4 regions of the Achromobacter sp. 1011811831 genome follow, and region 1 is predicted to be linked to each of the others. Evidence: predicted binding sites of a transcription regulator. Region 1 holds the regulator's gene; each other region holds the start of a gene.
What was found. Region 1 encodes FliA, which starts transcription of late flagellar genes. Its sites were predicted from a motif close to CTAAAGTTTNNNNNNNNNNNGCCGNTA; they were not measured.
Positions count from the first base shown of each region.

Region 2: a site for FliA is predicted at 2,452-2,478, ahead of AC6LJ9_RS13230 (FlxA-like family protein). Genes of this name have one in related genera too.
Region 3: a site for FliA is predicted at 2,789-2,815, ahead of flgM (flagellar biosynthesis anti-sigma factor FlgM). Genes of this name have one in related genera too.
Region 4: a site for FliA is predicted at 1,672-1,698, ahead of AC6LJ9_RS21915 (flagellar protein FlaG). Genes of this name have one in related genera too.

Region 1 covers NZ_JCBANG010000134.1:4,785-10,633, reverse strand. Annotated here, with positions in the region: gene AC6LJ9_RS28885 (flagellin N-terminal helical domain-containing protein) at 1-57, opposite strand, end outside; gene AC6LJ9_RS28880 (methyltransferase regulatory domain-containing protein) at 327-1,931, opposite strand; gene AC6LJ9_RS28875 (RNA polymerase sigma factor FliA) at 2,114-2,872, opposite strand; gene flhD (flagellar transcriptional regulator FlhD) at 3,304-3,627, shown strand; gene flhC (flagellar transcriptional regulator FlhC) at 3,660-4,241, shown strand; gene motA (flagellar motor stator protein MotA) at 4,360-5,229, shown strand; gene motB (flagellar motor protein MotB) at 5,244-5,849, shown strand, end outside.
Region 2 covers NZ_JCBANG010000028.1:45,523-51,371, reverse strand. Annotated here, with positions in the region: gene AC6LJ9_RS13245 (SDR family oxidoreductase) at 5-769, shown strand; gene AC6LJ9_RS13240 (histidine phosphatase family protein) at 786-1,430, opposite strand; gene AC6LJ9_RS13235 (FlxA-like family protein) at 1,526-1,942, opposite strand; gene AC6LJ9_RS13230 (FlxA-like family protein) at 1,984-2,406, opposite strand; gene AC6LJ9_RS13225 (solute carrier family 23 protein) at 2,708-4,018, shown strand; gene AC6LJ9_RS13220 (methyl-accepting chemotaxis protein) at 4,069-5,691, opposite strand.
Region 3 covers NZ_JCBANG010000114.1:470-6,318, forward strand. Annotated here, with positions in the region: partial or broken gene flhF (flagellar biosynthesis GTPase FlhF) at 1-1,866, shown strand, start outside; gene AC6LJ9_RS27570 (flagella synthesis protein FlgN) at 1,922-2,401, opposite strand; gene flgM (flagellar biosynthesis anti-sigma factor FlgM) at 2,435-2,728, opposite strand; gene flgA (flagellar basal body P-ring formation chaperone FlgA) at 2,869-3,582, opposite strand; gene flgB (flagellar basal body rod protein FlgB) at 3,767-4,174, shown strand; gene flgC (flagellar basal body rod protein FlgC) at 4,330-4,749, shown strand; gene AC6LJ9_RS27595 (flagellar hook capping FlgD N-terminal domain-containing protein) at 4,804-5,502, shown strand; gene AC6LJ9_RS27600 (flagellar hook-basal body complex protein) at 5,591-5,849, shown strand, end outside.
Region 4 covers NZ_JCBANG010000067.1:15,361-21,209, forward strand. Annotated here, with positions in the region: gene AC6LJ9_RS21905 (acyl-CoA dehydrogenase family protein) at 1-816, shown strand, start outside; gene AC6LJ9_RS21910 (IclR family transcriptional regulator) at 883-1,620, opposite strand; gene AC6LJ9_RS21915 (flagellar protein FlaG) at 1,766-2,143, shown strand; gene fliD (flagellar filament capping protein FliD) at 2,288-3,682, shown strand; gene fliS (flagellar export chaperone FliS) at 3,701-4,129, shown strand; gene AC6LJ9_RS21930 (flagellar protein FliT) at 4,177-4,530, shown strand; gene fliK (flagellar hook-length control protein FliK) at 4,527-5,849, shown strand, end outside.

The DNA.
Region 1 (5,849 bases):
GTTCAGGTTGTTCTGGGCAACCAGGGACAAGTAGTTGGTATTGATGACTGCAGCCATGTTTAAGCTCCCAAGGAGAGAAAGGCTTCTTCAAACCGGGCAGCTAGGCCGCCCAACTGTAACGTGAGGAACTGAATTTGAGGTTTTCAAGTTCGTCCGTTGCCAGGATTACGGCAGTCCAAAACCAGACTTTAGGGAGAATTTGCGAAGGACGTTCTTTTTTGTGCATGCGGGGGCAATGCGAAAATCGGGTCTCGGCCTCGTCGAAATAAAAAGGGGCGGAATGAATTCGCCCCTTCCTGGTTCTACTCCTGGCCTGCGCGGCCGGCCTAGATCAGTAAGCCCTGAATCCGGAGGCGGCCAAGCACGTCCGACAAGATGGTCTGCGCCACCGGGTCAAGATTGCGTACCCGCTTCAATGATTTGCCGTTGGGGTGGGACAGCTCCCCGGAAGCAAGAGCGTCGCGCAGTCGGGTACGAATGTCCGCAACGGAGGCGCCTTGATCGATATGGCCGATCACGAAGCGGCCGACGTCGTCCGAGGGGAGGCGGGTTTGTTGGTGCCAAAGATTGTATGGGCCGACCTGGAGGGCGGTGTCGCGGGTCAAGGCGTGCAGGCAGGCAAGCCCCGGAATCCACTTGGGCTTGGCGTCGTCTCCGCCATAGCCTACCGGCTCCAATCGATACTGGAGCGCGTTGGCGTTCAGCATGAGTACCAGATGGTGGAGAATCTGCTCGCGGAGTTGGTCATCGGTGGTCGCCTTTCTGGCTTTGGGCCGGGCGGCGTCCACGAGTTCCTGGAAGGTCGCCGGACGGGGCCAGGCCGTGCGAAGCGCATCAGCGATGGCGATGAAGCTGGAATCCTGCGATGCGATATTGATGCCACTGAGCGTACGATAGTGCCGCTCCTTGGAGGGAGCGCCCGCGGGCGCGCGCTCCAGTGTCAGGTGAGCAGCCAGGTGCATCTTCTCGAGAGCATTGGCTTCTGGAATATCCAGAATCTGGTCGGCGCGCTCCGAGCGGATGAGCAGGCTTTTGCGGAATTGCCGACCTACAGCGAAGTCGAGGTACTGTTCGCGCATTTCCCGCCCCGTGTCTGCCGACAGGGCTCCATGCAGCACCGCGACGTTGTTGCCGAAGTTCGACGCAATAGTGGATTGCGGTTCGGCGTCCGTCAAATAGGTCAATCCGGCTTGTTGGGCGGCCGCGACGAATTCCAGGAAGTAGCAGGGTGCATTGACTGCCTCCAAATGCTCGTGCATCAGGTAGTAGTCGGATTGCTGTCGCAGTTGGCGGGCGGCCTGTTGGAGCGCCGCGCGCATTGGATTGTTACCCCATAGCCCGTTTTCCAACATGCTGAGCATGTCTTTTGCCCGCGCCAGCTGTTCCTCTGGCGTCTGCGCGCCATGGCTGTTCAGTATCATCGCGTCCCGCACCACATCCGAAGCCTTCCAGCCTGGGTAGGTGTTGTAGCTGATGTAGGCAACGCCTTCCGGCGCCAGGTTCTCCCGGCAGACGCGGAGGATGGCTTCGCGCACTTCTGGCGGCACCCAACTGAATACGCCGTGTACGATGATGTAGTCGAACTGTCCGAACTCGGGCGTGATGTCCGTGATGCTCATCGCGCGCAAGTCCAGGTTCTTCAGCCCCATGGCTTTGACGATGGACTGGCCGGCTTCAATCTGCTGGGTGGAGAGATCCACGCCCACGGCGTGGCCTTCGGGATGCGCGACGGCGTAGGGCAGCAGATTGCCGCCAGCGGCGCACCCCAGCTCCAGGACGCGGGCGTTTGCCACGGGGGGCGCGCTGACGCCATATAGCGCTGCCACGGCGCGCAGGTGCCCGGGCGCGGAGAAGGAGAAGGCATTCGATTGGTAAGGCGTTTCGTCGTAGGCCGCGGCTAGCACCTGGGTGACGGCGTCGGTATCGGTCATTGCGTATTCCTGGGGGCGGTAGAGCGAGTGCGCTGGCGCCGGCCCATGCCGGCGCCATGATGCGCGCCAGTCTGAAGGTTAGCTGTCGCCCGCGCGAAGAAATGGGGGAATAACGGCGGAATTCGCCGGGATCTTGCACGCTTGGCACGAGCAGCCCGCGTGCGAACCCTGCAAACAGAGCGCTAAATAATCTGCGCGATCTGCCCTTCCTTGGGCAGATCCTGCCAGGCCTGTTCCTTCAGCTTGGCGCGAATCCGCGCCGTGGCCTGCGAGCGCAGCTGGCAGACGCGGGCCTCGGTCACGTTCATGATCGCGCCGATTTCCTTCAGGTTCAGTCCTTGCTCGTAACACAGCGACAGCAGCAGCTTTTCGCGGTCGGGCAGGGCGTCGATGGCGTGCACCAGCGCCTGGCGGAAATCGCCGGCCAGCAGGGAGTCGAGCGGATTGCCGGTGGCCGAGCCATGGCTCAGCGTGGCGCTCCAGTCCGATTGCGCGCCCGGGCCGCTATCGGCGTCGGTGGTGAAATCCTCGTAGTGCACGATCTGCACGCCTTGCGCGTCATGCAGCAGCGCCTGGTATTCGTTCAGCGGCAATTCCAGCTGCTGGGCGATCTCGGCTTCGGTGGGTGCGCGCATCAGCCGTTGCTCGAGCTGCTGGATGGCCTGCTCGATCTTGCGCGCCTTGGCGCGCACGCTGCGGGGCAGCCAGTCCTGGCCGCGCAGCTCGTCCAGCATGGCGCCGCGGATGCGGGTGGTGGCGTAGGTCTCGAACTGCGCGTCGGCGGTTTCCTGATAACGACGGACAGCATCGAGCAGGCCGATCATGCCGGCCTGTATGAGGTCGTCGAGCTCGACGCTGGCCGGCAGGCGGGCGAGCAATTGCAGGGCCAGCTTCCGCACTAGCGGGGCATATTCGACCAAGCTGTCATCTGCGTGGGGCATTGCGGAAAGGTCAGGCGGTGTCCATCTTCACGCGCCGTCGATCGTTGTCAATTTGCGACATTGTCGACAAACGCGCGGCTGCACTAAAGCGGGGCAAGGATAAGTGATCGGCAAGTTGCCATTGTCGGCAAAAGCGCTCTTTTCATTCCTTAAAGCACGCAACTTTTTGAATGCTTATTTGGCAAATTGACGTAAATTTGGCCAAGATTTGCATGTCAAGGTGTATCTAAAATCGCAAGTTGCGCAATATCAACAAAGATTTGTCATATAAGTCATAGAAAATGACATGACCTGTGGTAAATTTTACTTAAATTGCGAACAAATGATACATTTCGCATTAAAACAGGATGCAGCGGGCAATCATGCAACAAAACGTGAATTGCCCTTGGTAATCAAGCCCCTTGCGTGGGATAGGGAATAGGGAGTCGGGCGTGCAACAAGTCGAGAATTCTTTGCTGGCAGATATTCGTGAAGTGAATCTGTCCTACCTGTTGTTGGCGCAGCGCATGCTGCGCGACGACTATGCCGCATCCATGTTCCGTCTGGGATTCAGCAACGAAGTCGCCGATATTCTGATGCGCCTGTCGCCGGCGCAGCTGGTGAAGCTGGCCAGCTCCAGCTCGCTGCTGTGTCGCTTCCGTTTCGATGACTACAGCCTGCTGTCGGCGCTGACGCACGATGTGCTCGGCGGCGCGCTGCAGCAAGCGCATGCGACGATCCTGCTGGCTAAACAGCCCGTCGAAGAGCTGGCCTGACGGCCTTTCCGGATCCCACACGGATAATAGTCATGGCCATCAAGAGCGTTTCGCAGGAAGCCGACGACATTCTGCTTGCCAGCTCGATGATTTCACTGGGTGCGCGGCTGCAGGTGCTTGAGGCTGAAACCAGCCTGAGCCACGACCGCCTGGCGCGCCTGTATCGGGAGATACGCGGCTGCTCGCCTCCCAAGGGCATGCTGCCTTTCTCGGTGGACTGGTTCATGACCTGGCTGCCGAATATCCATTCCTCGCTGTTCTATAACGTCTATTCCTTCCTGAACGCGCGCACCACCAGCAAGGGCATCCGCGCGGTCATCGATGCCTACCGGCTGTACCTGGAAAACTCGGGCGTGGACAACGCCGAGTCCGGCGAGCCGGTGCTGAGCTTCACCCGCGCCTGGATGCTGGTCCGCTTCTTCGACAGCGGCATGTTGCAACTGTCGGCCTGCCGCCAGTGCGGCGGCCATTTCATTGCCCATGCGCACGACCCGCAATCCGACTTCGTGTGCGCCATTTGCCGGCCGCCGCCCCGCGCCGGAAAGACGCGCGCGGCCGCCAAGGCGCGCGCCGGCAGCCGTCCCGTGCCTGCCGCCGACGCCGCCCGTTCCTGAGCGGCGGCGTCCAAATACATCAAAAGCCCTGGAAAACTCCCCGTAACCCGCCTTTTTGGGCCGGGGGGAACAGGGGATCATTGACGCCGGTTTTAGACTTCGTTGGCAGGGGCCTGATGTGTTGATTGTTATCGGTTATCTCGTGGTGAGCGTCTCGGTCGTCGGCAGCTTCATCGCGCTGGGCGGCCACCTGGGCGCGCTGTACCAGCCTTTCGAGCTCACGCTGATCTTCGGAGCCGCCTTTGGCGCGTTCCTGGCCGGCAACAGCAAGAAGTCCCTGATGCTGGTCAAGAAGGCCTTGCCCGACGCGCTCAAGAGCTCGCAGTACAGCAAAGAGGTGTACATGGAGCTGATGGCGCTCCTGTATGTCCTGCTGAACAAGGCGCGCCGCGAAGGCCTGATGGCCATCGAATCGCATATCGAGGATCCGGCCTCCAGCCCGATCTTCAGCGAGTACCCGCGCATCATGAAGGACAACAAGCTCATGGAGTTCATCACGGACTACCTGCGCATCATGATCAGCGGCAACATGAGCTCGTTCGAAATCGAAACGCTCATGGACGAGGAAATCGAAACCTACCGCCACGAGCGCGAAGTCCCCACCCACGCTCTGCAGCAGATGGCGGACGGCCTGCCGGCTTTCGGCATCGTGGCGGCGGTGCTGGGCGTGATCAAGGCCCTGGCGGCGGTGGACCAGCCGCCCGCGATCCTGGGCGACCTGATCTCCAAGGCCATGGTGGGTACCTTCCTGGGCATTCTGCTGGCCTACGGCTTCGTCGGGCCGCTGGCCTCGCGCGTCGACCGCCGCACGGCCGAGGCGGTCAAGGTGCTGGAGTGCATCAAGACCACGCTGCTGGCCAGCATGAACGGCTATCCGCCCCAACTGGCGGTGGAGTTCGGCCGCAAGGTGCTGTTCTCGGCCGTGCGCCCGACCTTTGGTGAGCTGGAAGAACACGTCCGGCAGACCAAGTCCACCGGCAAGGCCTGACGGAGCAGCGGGCCATGAGCACCGTAAACAACCACCGTGTGGTGATCCGCCGCAAGAAGGTCAGGGGCGGCGGCCACCACGGGGGCAGCTGGAAGATCGCCTACGCCGACTTCATCACGGCCATGATGGCGTTCTTCCTGGTGATGTGGCTGATCAGCATCGTGCCGCGCGAAGAACTGAAGGGCATCGCGGAGTACTTCCGCATGCCGCTGCGGGTGGCGCTGACCGGCGGACCCAGCAGTTCGGCCGAGACCAGCGCCGTGCCCGGCGGCGGACGCGATCCGCTGCGCAGCGACGGCGACGAGCGCCGCGCCCAGGGCAACCGGGTCGAGGCCCAGCCCATGGTGGACGCCGAGCGGCGCGATCACCATCGCCTGGAAAACCTCAAGAAGCGCCTGGAAAACGTGATCGAGAACAGCCCGGTGCTCAAGAGCTTCCGGCCGCAGCTGCTGATCGACATGACCACCGAAGGCCTGCGCATCCAGATCATCGACAACCAGAACCGCCCCATGTTCGCCACCGGTCGCGCCGAGGTGCAGCCGTACATGCGCGACATCCTGCGGGAGCTGGGGCCGGTCCTGAACGAACTGCCCAACAAGGTCAGCATCTCGGGCCACACC
Region 2 (5,849 bases), on a different contig from region 1:
CGTCATGAACCGAGTCTTCATCACTGGCGCCAGCAGCGGCCTGGGCCGCGCGCTGGCGCAGCGCTACGCCGAGGCCGGCGCGACCCTGGGCCTGCTGGGTCGCCGCGAGGCGGCCTTGCGGGAACTGGCCGCCAGCCTGCCCGGACAGCACCGCTGCTATGCGGTGGACGTGCGCGACCGCCAGGCTCTGCATGCGGCCGCCACGGATTTCATCGCCTTCTGCCAGGGGCGGGTGGACGTGGTGATCGCCAGCGCCGGCATCAGCGCGGGCACCTTGACCGAGCATGGCGAGGACTATGACGTGTTCAAGGCCATCGTCGACACCAACCTGCTGGCCACCGTGGCGACCTTCGAGCCTTTCGTCGGCGCCATGCGCGATGCCGGCGGCGGGCGGCTGGTGGGGATTTCCAGCGTGGCCGGCGTGCGCGGGCTGCCTGGGGCGGGCGCCTACAGCGCGTCCAAGTCGGCGGTGACGACCTATTGCGAAAGCCTGAGGCTGGAACTGGCGGGAGACGGGATCCGTGTCGTGACCATCGCGCCGGGCTACATCAAGACCGCGATGACGGCGCACAACCCCTATTCGATGCCATTCCTGATGGAGGCCGGGGATTTCGCCCGGCGCGCCCATGCCGCCATCGAGCGCGGCGTGTCGTACCGGGTGATCCCGTGGCAGATGGGCGTGGCGGCGCGGCTGATGCGCCTGTTGCCCAATGCGGTCTATGACAGGCTGGCGCGCAACGCGCCGCGCAAGCCGCGCAAGGCGGGCTGATTCCGCCCGCCTGGCGTCAGCGCACCACGTCGTTGCGCGTCTCGCCGCTCACGTGGCTGACGTCGCCCCAATCCAGTACCTGCCATTCGCGACCGCTCACGCCGACGCGGTTGATGCTGACGTTCAGCATCGACGCGTCGCGCGGGGCGTTCAGCGGCACGCCGCTGGCGTGGCGCCAGACGATGTCCAGCACGCCGCCGTGCGTGAACAGCATGATGCGCTCGCCGCCGTGGCGTCCGGCAATGTCGTCCACCGTGGAAATCACGCGCGACTGGAACTGGCCCAGCGTCTCGCCGCCGTCCAGCGGGCGCAGCGGATCGCGGCTTTTCCAGGAGGCCGCCGCCGCCGGGGCCAGCGTGTCGATGTGTTCCAGGTCCAGCCCTTCCAGCACGCCGAAGCCGCGTTCGCGGATGCCGGGCTCGGTGCGGATGCGCAGGTCCAGCTGTTCGGCCACGGGCTGGGCGGTATCGCGGGCGCGTTGCAGGTCGCTGCTGTAGAGGGCGTCGAAGCGGGTCTGGACGGCCTCGTCGCGCATGCGCGCGGCCAGTTGCGCGGCCTGCTGCCGGCCGGCCTCGTTCAGCGGAATGTCTTGCCAGCCTTGCAGGCGGCGCTGGCGGTTCCAGTCGGTTTCGCCGTGGCGGATGAACCAGATTTCAGTCATGCGGGGTACGTAGCGGTAAGGGAAGAGGATCCCGGGAGCTTAACGCGACGCGCGGCGTCGCGCTAACCAAGGCCGCTGGTTTGCGCGGCGCCCGACTAGCCCTGCGCCGCGCGCACGCGCCGTTCGGCGCTCTTCATCTGCTCGGACTGGACCTTGGCGATCATGCCCTGGATGTTGACCGCCTGCGTGTTCAGCGCCTGGATCTGGTCCAGCTTCTGCTCGCTGGGCAGATCGGCGTTCTGCGCTTCCTTCAATTGCTGCATCACGCGCGCCAGCTGGGCATAGAGCTGCTTCAGGGTACGCGTGTATTCGTCCTCGGGCTCGGCCGAGGCGGATTCTTGACTTCGGACGACGCTGCCCAGCTTGCCGCCGTTGATGCGCACGCCGGCCGATGGATCGGCCTGGCCGGCCGTGCTGGCGATCTCCTTGGCTTCCTTGTTGGCGCGGATCTTCTGCGCCCACAGGTCCAGCATGCTGCTGTGGGAACTGCCATTGATGGGATCGATGGGCATGGTCGGCTCCGAAAGCGCGCGGCAGCGGAAGGGAAAGAGGACTAGCCGGCCGCCTTGGCCGCCTTGGCCTTGGCAACCAGGACCTTCTGGATCTGGCCCATGATCTGTGTGGCCTGCGAGTTCAGGGACTGCAGCTGTTGCGACTTCTGTTCCGGCGGCATGCTGCTGGCCTCGATCTTGCGGATCTGCTCCATGACCTTGCTCAGCTGGCGCAGCAACTGCTTGATCTGGCGGGTGTAGATGTCGTCGTCTTCCTTGGGCTCGAGGTCCGCGGCCTCTTCGGCCTTCTTGTTCGAGGCGGACAGGCCGCTTTGCTCGCCGTTCAAGCGCAGTTTGCCGTCCGCCGAGATGCTGACCGGATCCGAGCCGTCTGCGCTCTTTTCCTCTCTGTTCGCCCGGATTTTCTGGTTCCAGAGGTCGAACATGGCGTTATTCGAGGTGCTGCCGATAGGGTTGATGGCCATGATAGTCCCGCGTTGTTGGTGATTTTCTGGGGTAGGTCCTGACAAGTACGGCATTCTGGCGCTGAAATTAAGGCCCACCCCCGAAGCGCCTTTGGCGCTTCCCCCTCAAGGGGGCATGCCTACGGACCGGCGGAGCCGGATCCGTGGCATCCCGCTGGGGGAGGGGCGTTACATGCTTGGGGGATGACTTAAATATTGCAGGGGGTTCCCGCGGGCCTTTACACTGGCGCCCGCCCGCCGCTTGCCTCAACGGAGCGGGCGCCGTCCGGGCCCATCGACCCGACAACATCCTGGGGAATCCATGTCCAAATCGTACTTTCCGCGCTGGCGCCTGGCGGACGACGCCGAGCCCGGCGTCATCATCGCGCCCGACGAAAGGCTGTCCTGGCCCAAGAACGTGGCCATGGGCGCGCAGCACGTGGTCGCCATGTTCGGCTCCACGGTGCTGGCGCCGCTGCTGATGGGGTTCGATCCGAACGTCGCCATCCTGATGTCGGGCATTGGCACGCTGATCTTCTTCCTGTTCGTGGGCGGCCGGGTGCCGAGCTACCTGGGATCCAGCTTCGCCTTCATCGGCGGCGTCATAGCCGTCACCGGCTATGCGGGCGGCGGCGCCAACGCCAATATCGGCGTGGCGCTGGGCGCCATCATCGCCTGCGGCCTGGCCTATACCCTGATCGGCCTGATCGTCTGGGCCGTCAATGCGCGCGCCGGCGGCGGGGCGGGCTGGATCGACACGCTGATGCCGCCTGTCGTGACCGGGGCCGTGGTGGCCGTGATCGGCCTGAACCTGGCGCCCATCGCGGCCAAGGGCGCGATGGGGCAGTCGGGCTTCGACACCGCCATGGCCATCGTCACCGTCCTGTGCGTGGGCGGCATCGCCGTGTACACGCGCGGCATGGTGCAGCGGCTGCTGATCCTGGTGGGCCTGATCCTGGCCTGCGTGGTGTACGTGATCTGCGCCAATGTCCTGGGCCTGGGCAAGCCCGTGGACTTCGCGGGCGTGGCGGCGGCGGCCTGGTTCGGCCTGCCTCATTTCGCGGCGCCGGTGTTCAAGGCCGAGGCCATGGGCCTGATCGTGCCGGTCGCCATCATCCTGGTCGCCGAGAACCTGGGCCACGTCAAGGCGGTCAGCGCCATGACGGGCCAGGACCTGGACCGCTACCTGGGGCGCGCCTTCGTCGGCGACGGCGTGGCCACCATGGTGTCGGGCGCGGTCGGCGGCACCGGCGTCACCACCTATGCCGAGAACATCGGCGTGATGGCCGTGACCCGCATCTATTCCACCCTGGTCTTCGTGGTGGCGGCCCTGATCGCCATCGTGCTGGGTTTCTCGCCCAAGTTCGGCGCCCTGATCCAGACCATCCCGGCGCCCGTGCTGGGCGGCATGTCGGTCGTGGTGTTCGGCCTGATCGCCGTGGCCGGCGCCCGCATCTGGGTGGTGAACCAGGTCGATTTCAGCGACAACCGCAACCTGATCGTGGCCGCGGTCACGCTGGTGCTGGGCGCGGGTGATTTCACCGTCAAGCTGGGCAATTTCACGCTGGGTGGCATCGGCACCGCCACGTTCGGCGCCATCATCCTGTACGCCTTGCTGCGCCGCAGGAAATAAGGCCCGCCGGGCCGGGCGTGGGTCGCCCGGCCCGATCAGGGCCGCCCGGCTCAGGAGCGCGACAGGCGCGTCGCCCGGGCGCCATGGGCCAGCACGGACGCCGGTTCGGCCTCGATCACCTGGCCCGACTGGGTCTTGAATACCGCCGTGGCCTCGGCCAGTTTGCGCGCCTGGTCCTCCATGGCCGAGGCGGCGGCCGAGGCCTGTTCCACCAGCGCGGCGTTCTGCTGCGTCACCTCGTCCATCTGCGATACCGCCAGGGTGATCTGGTCGATGCCGCCGGCCTGCTCCGCCGAGGCCGCCGAGATTTCGCCCATGATGTCGGCCACGCGCTGCACCGAGGTCACGATTTCCTGCATGGTCTGGCCGGCGGCCGTGACGTGGGCCGAGCCCGACGTCACGGTGTCCACCGAGGTTTCGATCAAGGTCTTGATTTCCTTGGCCGCCTGCGCCGCGCGCTGGGCCAGCGTGCGGACCTCGCCGGCGACGACGGCGAAACCCTTGCCCTGTTCGCCGGCGCGCGCGGCTTCCACGGCGGCGTTCAGGGCCAGGATATTGGTCTGGAAGGCGATGCCGTCGATGACCGAGACGATGTCGGCGATGCGTTTCGAACTGTCCGAAATGCCCTGCATGGTATGGACCACCTGGCCCACGGTCTGCCCGCCGCGCTGCGCCACTTCCATGCTGACGGCCGCGAGCTGGTTGGCCTGGGCGGCGTTGTCGGCGTTCTGCTTGACCGTGGCCGCCAGCTGTTCCATGGTGGCGGCGGTCTGCTCCAGCGCGGCGGCCTGTTCCTCTGTGCGGCTGGACAGGTTGGCGTTGCCCGCGGCGATCTCGGCCGAGCCGACGTTGATCTCGTCCACGCCCTGGCGCACCGTGGAAACGGTGCGGGTCAGGCCTTCCTGCATGCGCTTGAGGGCGGCGAACAGCGCGCCGATTTCATTGTTCGAGCGCGTTTCCACCCGGCTGGTCAGGTCGCCGCCGGCGATGCGGTCGAAGTGCATGCCGGCTTCCCGCAGCGGCTGCAGCACGCCACGGCGGATGAAGGCCCAGCACAGCGCGGCCAGCAGCAGGGCGGTGGACAGCAGGGCGATGGCCGAAATCCGGGCCGAGGCGTAGGTCCGCTGCGAACTGTCGAGCACCGCGTCGCTGCGTTCGGCCACCCGGCCCAGGAAGGCCTGCATGTCCTTGGTGAAACCTTCATCGATCTGGCGCACCTTGCGCTGCCCTTCCTGGTAGCGAGGGACGGCGTTTTCCTTCAGCGCGGCATACTGCGCATCCAGAGCGGTGGTGTATTCACTGAATCGGGCCTGCAGCGTTTGTGCCAGCTGTTGTCCGCGCTCGCTCTTGGGTACGGCCATATACCTGGCATAGCGTTCACGCGCCATTTGCAGCTGGCTGGCGGCGGCCTGGAGGAAAATCGCCGCCTGATCCGCGGCGCCGGATTGCAGTTCGGATATGGTCGCATCCAGGGCCAGGCGGGTGCGCAGCAGGGCGCCGTTCGCTTCATACAACGGATCGACCTGGTGCACGGCGACATTATTCAGGTCTTCTATTTCCACGACGCTGCGCTGGGCATTAATCCAGCCGAGCCCGCAAGCGAGCGCCAGGGCAATAACGAAGCAGAACAGCACCAGCAGCATTCCGGTACGGACTTTCAGTTTTTCCAGCATGAGAGAGCTCCTCGGTCTTGAACGCGACCCATCGCGCGCCGGGAAAGTCCCCCGCCCGGACAGCGCCATGGGAGGCGGATGTCGCGCCGAATGACTGCGATGCATCCGCCGGACTGCAACACGCACAATCGATCGTTCTCGCGGTGAGTTTTTGGGAG
Region 3 (5,849 bases), on a different contig from region 1:
CTGGGCTCGGAGGATACGTTCCTGAGCGGCGGCGTGTACGCGCTGGTTGGTCCCACCGGCGTGGGCAAGACCACCACGCTGGCCAAGCTGGCGGCGCGTTGCGTCGCGCGCGAGGGCCGCGACCAGGTCGCCATGCTGACGACCGACAATTTCCGGATCGGCGCGCTGGAACAGCTGCAGATCTACGGGCGCCTGATGGGCGTGCCCACGCATTCCGTGCGCGACGCCGGCGAGCTGCGTCGCCTGCTGGCCGAGCTGGGCAGCCGCAAGATCGTGCTGATCGACACCACCGGTATCAGCCAGCGCGACCGCCACGTGGCCGAGCAGGCCGCGATGCTGTGCGACGCCGGCAAGATGGTGCGTCGCCTGCTGGTGCTCAACGCCGCCAGCCAGGGCGACACGCTGGACGAGGTGGCGCACGCCTATCGCAACGGCGTGGGCGAGGACGTGGCCGGCTGCATCATCACCAAGCTGGACGAAGCCTCGCGCCTGGGCGCGGCGCTGGACACGGCCATCCGCCACCGCCTGCCGATCCATTACATGTCGGTCGGCCAGAAGGTGCCCGAGCACCTGGAGCTGGCGCGTCCCGACGCATTGATCGACCGCGCCTTCGCCATGGTGGAGCGCGCCCGCGCGCTCTATACCCCGAGCGAGGCGGACCTGGCGTCGCTGTGGTCCTCAGCCAAGGAAACCCCGGCCGTCGACCCGGCGCGGCGCCGGCAGTTGCTGGCCTCGGCCATCCTGCGGCCGCAGGGCGGGGCGGCTGCGGTCGAGGCGGCGCAGAATCTGGACGATACGCTGAACTGGCTGGACAGCGACCTGGCCTGCGCCCGGGCGCGCGCGTCCTGGCGCGAGTACGTCAGCGACGGCGCGGGTTCCAGCCTGTCGGCGCTGGCCGACGAGCCGCTGGCGATGGCGCGGCGTGAATTCTCCGCCGTCTGCGGACGGCATTTGCTGGTCATGCACGGCAAGGTCGGCATGAAGGGCGACAACCTGCCGGGAGGCACGCTGCTGGGTTCCATGCTGATGAGCGACCGGGGCGCCGCGCTGGCTGCGCCGGCGCAGCAGCTGGCGCTGGCCCACGGCATGCTGTCCTCGTTCGCGCCGGGCGCGGCCGCGCAGCCGGATCCGGCCGCGGCGCTGGGGGCGCGCGTGCGCTGGCTGGGCGGGCAGCTCGGCCAGGTGCCGCTGGTGCACATGCTGGAGGCGGGCACCTCGTCGCTCTGGTCCGCGCTCACGGAGCAGGGCGTGTCCTGGGTGGCCCGCAGTCCGGGCGGCCTGCGCGTGATCCAGGACGAATGTCCGACCAATCTGAATGCCGTGGGCAAGAGCGTGGGCTATCTGCCGGTCGGGCAGCCCGGCGACATGCCGGGCCTGCGTCCGGTGGCCGGCGGCCGCGCGGCGCCGCTGGCGCTCTGGGCCTCGGGCACGGAGATCGGCCTGCCGGGCCGGGCCGGCGAATCCCCGGTGCGGCTGGTGTGCGCGCGCTTGATCGATACGGTCAGCGGCGAAGTGGCGGCGCAGTTCTTCGGCCTGACCAATCTGCCGGCCTCGCAGGCGGATGCCGGCATGGTCGCGCGTTGGCTGGTGTTGCAGGACGAGGCCAAGGCGGGCTTTCGCTACATGGCCAATGCCTGGCAGGCCCTGCCGGCCGTCGATGGCGCCCATGCGCTGGCGCGCCAGGCCTTGATGGCCGGCCAGCTGGCCGCCGCCTGCTGGCAGCTGGCGCATTCGCCGGCGGCGGAGGTGGTCAGGGGGCCCTTGTCGGGCGTGGCTGGCGTGGATCGCGTCAAGCTGACCGGCCGCATGCTGCCGGTGGCGCTCTTGAAGATGTACGCGATGCTGGAGATGGCCGACGGCGGCTGAGGCGCGCCCTTGGCGGCAAGGCGGGGAAAGGGAAGGGGTGCGTCGTTCCCGGCGTTCAGCCGGCGACGATGGGCTTGCGGCCCGGGGCGCTGCGCGTGCCGCGGCCCTGGGCGTCGTAGGTCGAGGTGCTGGCCGGCCCGCCGCCCAGTCCGCGCAGCGCGTCCAGCGACTGCTGGGTATAGCGCAGGTGCACGTCGATCAGGGCGCCGTTGCGCAGATTGATTTCATTGGCCGATGCCGACTTGCTCAGCAGGGCTTGCCACACGCCCGACAGCTGCGGGTGCTGCGCGGCGGCCTGTTCGGTGCCGGCATGGCCGGCGGGCAGGCCGATCTCGGCCAGCAACGCATCGCGCGTCTGGCTCAATTCCACCAGCTTGTAGGCGATGCCGCTCTTGCGCTCGGTGATGTCATGCAGCGCGTCGATGTCTCCCGGACCCACCAGCACCTCGGTTTCAGCCTCCAGGATGGCGGCGAACTCGGTGATCAGTGCGTCTTCCTGCTTCATGCAGGCTTGCAGGGATTCGACGGTGCTCATGATGTCAGGGCGATGGCGGACGTGAAAGGGAGGCTATTTCAGCAGGTCGCGGGCGCTGGCGATCAGGCTGTCGGCGATGCGGCCGGTGTCGATCTTCAGCTGTCCCGATGCGATGGCGGCGCGAATGGAGGCCACGCGTTCGACGTTGATGTCGTTCGATCCTTCCTGCAGCGCGAGCAGCTTGCGCGAAGCCGAGCTGAGCGCGACTTGCGAGCTGCTGGCGCCGCCGCCGGCAACGGCGCCGTAGGCCTGCGCGGCCGCGGCTTCGGGGCGGGCGCCGACGGCGTCGGCCGAAATGGGCCGGTTGGTGGTCGAGTTGATTTTCAAGATGATCTCCGCAGGGCGTCCCGGGTCGATTTGCGACGGTTCCGCCTACTCATGCCTCTGTAACGACAGGGCCGGAAGGAACTTTAGGGTAGCCGGCCCGCTGGCGCAACACGATATGTAACATTCCCTGCAATCCTTGCCTACAAGTGCATTTCAACCAGCCCTGCATTGCGGACCACGCCGCTGACCACCTGTCCGCTGGGCATGCGCACCTGGACGGTGGCGCCCGGCGCGGCGTTGTCCAGCGCCTGGCCTTCGCTGCTGACCATGAAACCCTTGCCGACGGCATTGATCCGGACGCTGCTGCCGCGCACAACGGACTGGGCGTTGCGCAGGGCGGCGCCCTTGATCGGCTGGCCAGCGGTGATCCGATAGGCCGCCGTCATGCCGGCCACCGTGTCCGGATCGGTGATCGCGCCCGGGGGCAGGGCGACCAGGTCGCCGTCGCGCGGCGCCAGGTCGGCCGGGGTCAGGGCCTGGCCGGCCGCGATCGTGCGCGAGGCGACATAGTACTGGCCCGGCACGCTGACGCTGGCCTGGACATAGGCGGTCCAGGCCTTGGGCGCGGTGCAGCGGATGCCCACGGTCATCCGCGAGCGCGGCTTCATGCCGGACGGTAAAAACGGGGACATGGCCTCGCAAGGCGCCAGGCGCTCGTTGCGGGGCGGGTCGATGGTGATGGACGGCTGGCCGGGCAGGGCCGAGAGCTGTTCCTGCAGATACGACAGCGCGGTCGCCGCGATTGCCTCGGGCGCCTGGAAGGCGGTTTCCTGTGCCTGGACCACGGCCACGGACCCCGGCAGCAACAGGCCGAGGGTGAGCGCGTGGGCAGCGAGGCGGGAGCAAGTCGTCATGGGCTCATTGTAGAGGCGGGCCCTGCCGGGCAATAGGTGAATTGCGTGAGAAATGGCGGGTTATTTGGCTGATTGTGGCGGCCGGCCGGACCCTATGATGCCGTCATCCAATGGGATAAAGGCCCGTGCCTCGTCCCTGGCTGTTTTCAGATCCGTACCGCCACGCACCCCACAAGGCACCCCGATGCTAGACAGGCTCAACGAGGATTTCCGCTTCTTCCAGCAATCGCTGGCGCTGCGCGCGCAGCGCCAGGAAGTGCTGTCCTCCAACATCGCCAACGCCGACACGCCGAACTACAAGGCGCGCGACTTTGACTTCCGCACGGCGATGCAGACCGCCATGGAAGGCAGCAAGCGCCTGGCCGACACCTCGCTGACGCTGACCTCGGCCCGCCACATCCCGGCCAAGGCTGTCTCGCAGGGCCCGACCGACCTGCTGTACCGGCTGCCGTACCAGCCCAGCATGGACGGCAACACGGTGGAAATGGACGTGGAGCGCGTGCAGTTCGCCGACAACACCTTGCACTACCAAAGCAGCATGCAGATTCTGTCCAGCCGCATCAAGGGCATGATGGCCGCGATTCAAGACTAGGGGTGAAGCCCACCCCCGAAGCGCTGCGCGCTTCCCCCTCCAGGGGCGCCACGGCGGACCGGCAAAGCCGGCTCCGCGTGGCCTGGATGGAGCGAGACCTGTGCAGTATGTCGCGGGTATGTTGGTCTACTGATTTATTAAGGGAGCATTGGGCAATGTCCTTGCTGAGCATTTTCAACATCGCCGGTTCGGCGCTCAACGCGCAGTCGCAGCGCATGAACGTGGCCGCCAGCAACATGGCCAACGCCGACAGCGTCGTCGGTCCCGACGGCCAGCCGTATCGCGCCCGCCAGGTCGTGTTTCAGGTCGATCCGGCGCCGAACCAGGCGCTGGGGCAGGAAATCGGCGGCGTGCGCGTGGCTGGCGTGGTCCAGGACCCGTCGCCGCTCAAGATGGTCTACGACCCCAAGCATCCGATGGCCAACCCCCAGGGCTACGTCAGCATGCCCAACGTGGATCCGGTGGCCGAAACCGTGAATATGATCGCCGCGTCGCGTTCCTATCAGGCCAACGTGGAGGTGCTCAACACCGCCAAGAGCCTGATGCAGAAAACGCTGACCATCGGCCAATCCTGATCCCCCATTTCCGCGCGCCGCGCCGCCCGCGCGGGATAACCAGAGAACGAGTTCATGACCGTAATCGACCAATCCACCAGCAAGACCGGGCTGGGCCTGGCGCAGACCGGCGCCAGTGGCCTGAACACCGCCAAGGGCCTGCAGGATCAGTTCCTCAAGCTGCTGATCACGCAGATGAAGAACCAGGATCCGCTGAACCCGATGCAGAACGCCGAACTGACGTCCCAGCTGGCGCAGATCTCGACGGTCGAAGGCATCACCAACCTGAAGAACACGCTGCTGTCGATTGGCGGCCAGATCGACGTGTCGCAATCGATGAACGCCGTGGCCATGATCGGCAAGGGCGTGCTGGTGCCCGGCTCCAAGGTCAAGGTCGGGGTGGACGCGCAGAACCCCGAGGGCCGCGTGGTCACGCCTTACGGCATCGATCTGCAGAAGGACGCCGCCAAGGTGCAGGTCCGGATCTCGGACGCCAACGGCGCCGTGATCCGCACGATGGAACTGGGCGAGAAGAAGGTCGGCGTGTACACGCTGGACTGGGACGGCAAGAACGACGCGGGCGTGCCGATGGAAGCGGGCGCCTACACGGTGTCGGTCACCGCCTCGGACGCCGAGGGCAAGAAGGTCGCCGCCGAAATGCTGAGCTACGGCAAGGTCAAGAGCGTGGCTTACTCGACCAACGGCCTGCGACTGGACCTGGGCCTGGACGGCCAGACCAGCATGCTGGATGTGCGCAAGGTGATCGGCGCCTGAGCGCCGCATTCGTACCTCTATATATATAGACACAGGCGCCGGCGCGGACGCGGCGGTTTCGGACTACTAGGAATCAGCGAGAGAAAACATGGGCTTCGGACAAGGATTGAGCGGCTTGAACGCCGCTGCGCAGAACCTGGACGTGATCGGCAACAATATCGCCAACTCGGGCACCGTCGGCTTCAAGTCCGGCTCGGCCACGTTCGCGGACGTCTACGCCAGCTCGCGCGTGGGCCTGGGCACCAAGGTGTCCGGCATCACGCAGCGTTTCACCGTGGGCACGATCAACGGCGGCGGGGGCGAATATGACATCGCCATCGACGGCCCCAAGGGCATGTTCCGCGTCA
Region 4 (5,849 bases), on a different contig from region 1:
GGCCGCGAAAAAGCCTGCTTCGCCGTGACCGAGCCGGATGCCGGGCTGGACACAACCAAGCTGGGCACGCGCGCCGTGCGGCAGGGCGACGAGTACGTGGTCCACGGCCGCAAGCTCTGGATCTCGACGGCCCAGGTGGCGCACAAGATGCTGCTGCTGGCGCGCACCACCCCGCTGTCGGAGGTGGACAAGCCCACCCAGGGCCTGTCGCTGTTCTATACGGACCTGGACCGGTCCAAGGTGGAAGTCCGGGAAATCGAGAAAATGGGCCGCAAGGCCGTGGACTCGAACATGCTGTTCATCGACGGGCTGCGCATCCCCGTGGCCGACCGGGTCGGCGAGGAAGGCCGCGGCTTCGAGTACATCCTGCACGGCCTGAACCCGGAACGCATCCTGATCGCGGCCGAGGCCGTGGGCATCGGCCGCGCCGCGCTGGAGCGCGCGGTGCGCTATGCCGGCGAGCGCGTGGTGTTCGGCCGTCCGATCGGCCAGAACCAGGGCGTGCAGCATCCGCTGGCCCAGGCCTGGATGCAGCTGGAAGCGGCCGACCTGATGGTGTTCAAGGCGGCCAGCCTGTACGACGCCGGCAAGCCCTGCGGCCCCGCCGCGAACTCGGCCAAGTACCTGGCCGCCGAAGCCGGCTACAACGCCTGCCAGACCGCCGTCATGACGCTGGGCGGCATGGGCTATGCCAAGGAATACCACGTGGAACGGCTGCTGCGCGAAAGCTTCATTCCGCGCATCGCGCCGGTCAGCCCGCAGCTGATCCTGTGCTTCATCGCCGAGAAGGTGCTGGGACTGCCCAAGTCCTATTGAGCGCGTCGCTTGGCGCGACACGACGGACCACCGTCAGGCGGGGCTCGCACTCGCCGCCGGTCGCCCTCAGGCTTGCCGCTCCAGCCCGGCGCAGGCCGAGCGCAGGATGCTGGCGTATTCCGCCTGCCTGGGTTCGATGCGGTAGATCGGCCCGCCGACCGAAATGGCGTAGTGCTCGCCCGACAGGGTCAGCGGCCAGGCGATGGCACCCACATCCGCGATGGACTCGCCGTTGTTCATGAACCAGCCGCGCTGGCGCGACAGCCCGATATCCTCTTCCACCTGCGCCGGCGTCGTCAGCGTCCGCTCGTTGTAGCGGGTCATCTCCACGCCGGCCAGCATGGCCATGCGCGCCGGCGCGTCCAGCAGTGAAATCAACGCCTTGCCCAGGGAATTGGCGTGGATGCTCTTGAATTCGCCGGCGACGGGCGCGTAGCGGATGGTGTGCGGGGAATCCAGCACGTCCAGGTAGACCACCCGCGCGTCCTGGCTCAGCTTGGCGAAGACCACGGTTTCCTTGGTCGCGTCCCTTAATTCCACCAGACTGGGATAAACCCGGTCCAGGACAGGATCGGCATGGGCGATGCGCTGCGCCATCGCCAGCAGGCGCCCCGTCGGGTAGTACCCCTGGCGCCGTCCGGTTTCATAGAGATAGCCCAGCCCGGTCAGCGTGCGGATCAGCGCCAGGCAGCTGGACACCGGCACATCGAGCAGCCGGGCGAGCTCCGACAGGGGCAAGGCGCGCTTCTCGCGGGCATAGGTTTCGATGATTTCGATGACGCGCAGCGCCGTCTTGACACTCATTGCCCTGTCCACAACCCTGGAACGTGAGAAATATCTTGTTTCAGATGGCGCTAAAGTTCGCCCCTGAGCGTGCCGTTATGGTAACTGAGAATTTCCTGATAACAGCGCGTTCCTCCGAGACGCCCGCACCGCCGCTGGAGTGATCATGGCCGTATCCCCCTTAGCCCCCGCCTCGTATGCCCCCGTGGCGGTAGCGCCTGCGCCCGTCGTCCCGGACCCATCCGTCACCGTTGCGCCTGCCGCCGCCTCAGCCCATAGCGGCGGCTCGGACAGCGCCACGTCCGAGCAGTCGGATTCGCAGAAGCTGCCGCTGGAACGCGCACTCGACGAAATCAACGACCAGATGAAAGCCTGGTCCACCCAATTGCAGTTCGAGGTCGACCCCGACGTGCATCAGATCGTGGTGTCCGTGGTCGACGCCGAATCGGGCAAGGTCCTGCGGACCATCCCGAGCGAAGCTGTTATCAAGATCGCCAAAATGATCGTCAACATGCAGGGAAATGGCATCAAAACCTCGGCTTGATGCGCACCCAATACTTTCCAAAGAATGCCTTCAGGCCCGCCCTCGCGGGCGGAAAGACCGAATTAAGCCAGCCTTATGCCCTTACCCGGGCAATCGCTGACCTCCAATCTTTGACAGAATCATATCGCTAGGAAGGAATCTCACATGGCCTCCATTACTAACCTTGGTTCAGTCTCCGGCCTGCCGCTGGAAAAGATCCTGACGGATCTGGCGGCAGCCAACGACAAGGCCCTTCAGCGCTACGACACGCGAGCGACGAGCTATCAGGCGCGCATCAACGCCTACAGCCAGCTGCAAAGCGCGCTGGAAGCGGTGCAAAAGTCCGCCGCCACGCTGGGCAAGCCGGAGACCATGGCCGCCATGACTGGCAGCGTCACCGGCGGCAACGCCCTGACCGCCACCGTTGGTGAAGGCGCTGCTGCGGGTCAATATTCGATCGAAGTGAAGAACCTGGCCATCGCGCAGGGCCTGCGCTCGGGCGCCGTGGCAGACCGGACCGCTAAGAACGGTGACACCGGCACCTTCGAGATCGAACTGACCAACGGCACCAAGCGCACCATCGACCTGAAGGGCGACACCTCGCTCAACGGCATCGTCAAGGCCATCAACGCCGACGACAAGGCGGGCGTGCGCGCCACGGTGCTGAACGATGGCAACGGCAACAACTACCTGATGCTGACCGCCAAGGACACCGGCGTGCAGGCCTCGGTGAAGAACATCACCGTCACCGGCGACCAGTCGCTCAAGAACATCCTGGGCTTCAGCACTGCCGCCGACGGCACCACCAGCGGCATGACCCAGACCAAGGCAAAGGACGCCGAGCTCGTCATCAACGGCCTGACGGTCAAGAGCGGCTCGAACAACGTGTCCAAGGTCATCGACGGCGTGACGCTGAACCTGACCGACACCACGCCGACCGACAAACCAATCCAGCTCAAGTTGGAAGCCGACGTCTCGGTCGCCACCAAGGCGGTGCAGGATTTCGTCAAGACCTACAACGCGCTGCAGACCACGATCAAGGGCCTGACCGCGTACAACCCCAAGGAACCGGACGACACCAAGAAGGCCAGCCCACTGACCGGCGACGGCACCACCCGTTCGATCCAGTCCGCCGTTTCCAGCGTGCTGAGCGGCGCGCTGGGCTCGGGCAACGTCAAGTCGCTGGCCGACCTGGGCATCACCACCGATCCCCTGACGCGCCAGCTCAAGCTGGACAACGTCAAGCTGGACAAGGCGCTCAAGGAAAACCCGGCCGACGTGGGCACACTGCTCAACGGCAAAGACGGCCTGGCCAAGAAGTTCGACGCCGCCGTCAAGGACGTGCTCGGCAGCAACGGCTCGCTCAAGAATCGCACCGACGGCCTGAACAAGACCATCACCGACCTCGGCAATCAAAAGGCCCGCGCCAAAGCCGCCAGCGACGCCGAACTGTCGGTCATGCGTACTCGCTTCATCGCGCTGGACAAGATGGTCGCCCAGATGAACTCCACCGGCGCCTACCTGAGCCAACAGTTCGCGGCGATGAACAAATCCAAGTAACCCGTAGAAGATGCACTGATGACTTACGCCGCCCGCCGCCCGACAGGATCGCACTCTGTCCGATCCTACGCCGATATCGGCCTGGAAACCCAGGTGATGAGCGCCACTCCCGAGCGGCTGATCACCCTGTTGTTCAACGGCGCACGGGCGGCGATCGGACAGGCTCGCATCCATCTGCAGGAAGGCCGGGTCGCGGAACGCGGCGCGGCGATCTCGAAAGCGATCAAGATTGTCGACGAAGGCTTGAAGACCGGGTTGAACATGGAGGCCGGCGGCGATGTCGCCGCCAATCTTTCGCGCCTCTATGATTACATCGTCCGCACACTGCTGACGGCGAACTTGAAGTCGGACGCCGAGCAACTCGACATCGCAGACCGGCTGCTGGCCGATCTGGCCGAGGCTTGGCAGACATCCATCGACCAGCCGGCAGGCAGCGTGTCGCCGTGATGGCCCGCAAAACGAACCCAGCCAGCCAGCGCCCGCCCGAGATTTCCATGACGTCCCTTACCCAGATCTCCTCCCCTATCCTGGAGCATTACCAGGAGATAGCCGTTATTACCGGCGAAATGCTTACCGCCGCCCAAGCCGGGGATTGGGATACAGCCGTGGTGCACGGGCAGCAATACTGCGAGCTGGTGGAGCGCCTGCGAAACAGCGAACCGTCCATGCCGCTGGACGACGCTGGCCGCGCGATGAAATACGACCTGCTGGTCCGCATCCTGGAGAACGATGCGCTGACCCGCGACCTGGCGATTCCCCAGTTGGCCCGCCTGGGCGAGCTGCTGGGCAGGATGAAGCGACAGCAGACCCTGCTCTCGGCCTACGGCTACCAGGCGCCTGAAACATGAGCGTAGGTCCCGCCGCGCTGGGCAACGTCCTGGTGCAGCGGCTGGACGCCGTGCTCGGCACGACGATGTCCGCCGCCTCCGCCAATCAGGTTTCCGGCGCGCGCCCGGATGCGGTCAGCCAGCCCGGCAGCCTGGAGAAACCCGGCCAGGCCGATGGCTCGCCGCGCGATCCCCGCCAGGGCGTCCAGACCGGCGGCGCGCGCGGTGAACGCGCCGCCATCGTCGACGCCAAGACCGCCGCCGCGCTGGCCCTGGCCGCGCGCGGCCTGGTCACCAGCAACGACACCACCGCTTCCGCGCCCACCACGCTGGGCCGCACCGCCCGCGCGATTCTCTCGCTTCTGGCGCAGTACCCCGACGCAGCCCCGCCCGTTCAAGGGCGCGCGCCACTGTGGACCCCCGATGCATCGGCCGGCCGCCAGCCCGGTGCCACGGCCGGGCAGCCCGCCGCGGGCCAGCCGGCGCCCGGCGGCCAGCCCCCGGCGCCGCACGCCAATACGCCCGCCGGACAACCGCAGGCCGCTGCCGCGAACAGCGCCGCCAACGTGGCGACGGTCCTGAACGCGATCGCCGGCGACCCGGCAACCGCCGCCGGCAAGACGCCCGGCCAGACCGGCGCCACCGAGGGCGCGCCCCCCGCCCAGGACCCGGCCGCCGCCGCCCGCGCCGCGTTGGCCGCGCAGGGTCCGGCCGCCCGCGCGCTGGGCCAGGCCCTGCGCGAAGCCCTGCAGACCAGCGGCCTGTTCTACGAATCACACCTGGCCGATCTGGCCTTCGGCCGCGCCAACCCGTCCGAATTGCGCAAGGAACCGCAGGCCGACCTCAAGCAGGCCGACGCCCAGCAGCAACAGCATGGCGCCGCCGCCACGCGCGCACGGGCCGAAGCGCCCGCCAGCCGCGGCGCCGGCGGCGCGGACGCGCCCGCGCCCGCTTCCGGCGGATCCAATGCGCCCACGCCCGGCGCGCCGATCAACGGCATCCACCAGGACCTGAACGCGCTGGTGCGCCAGCAGCTCGACGTGCTGGCCAACCAGGCGCTGGCCTGGCGCGGGGAAGCCTGGCCCGGCACGCCGATGGACTGGGAAGTGCAGCGCGACCCCTACGGCGGCGATCCCGAATCGGCCGTTCCGACCTGGGCCACCCGCCTCAAGCTCGACCTGCCCCGACTGGGCCTGGTGGACGCGCGGCTGAACCTGGCCGGCGACCAGATCGTGCTGCAGCTGGTCGCGCCCCACAGCGCCGCCCTGATCGACGAATCGTCCGACCAGCTGCGTTCGCGCCTGCTGGCCGCGGGCCTGACGCTGAGCCACATGACGGTC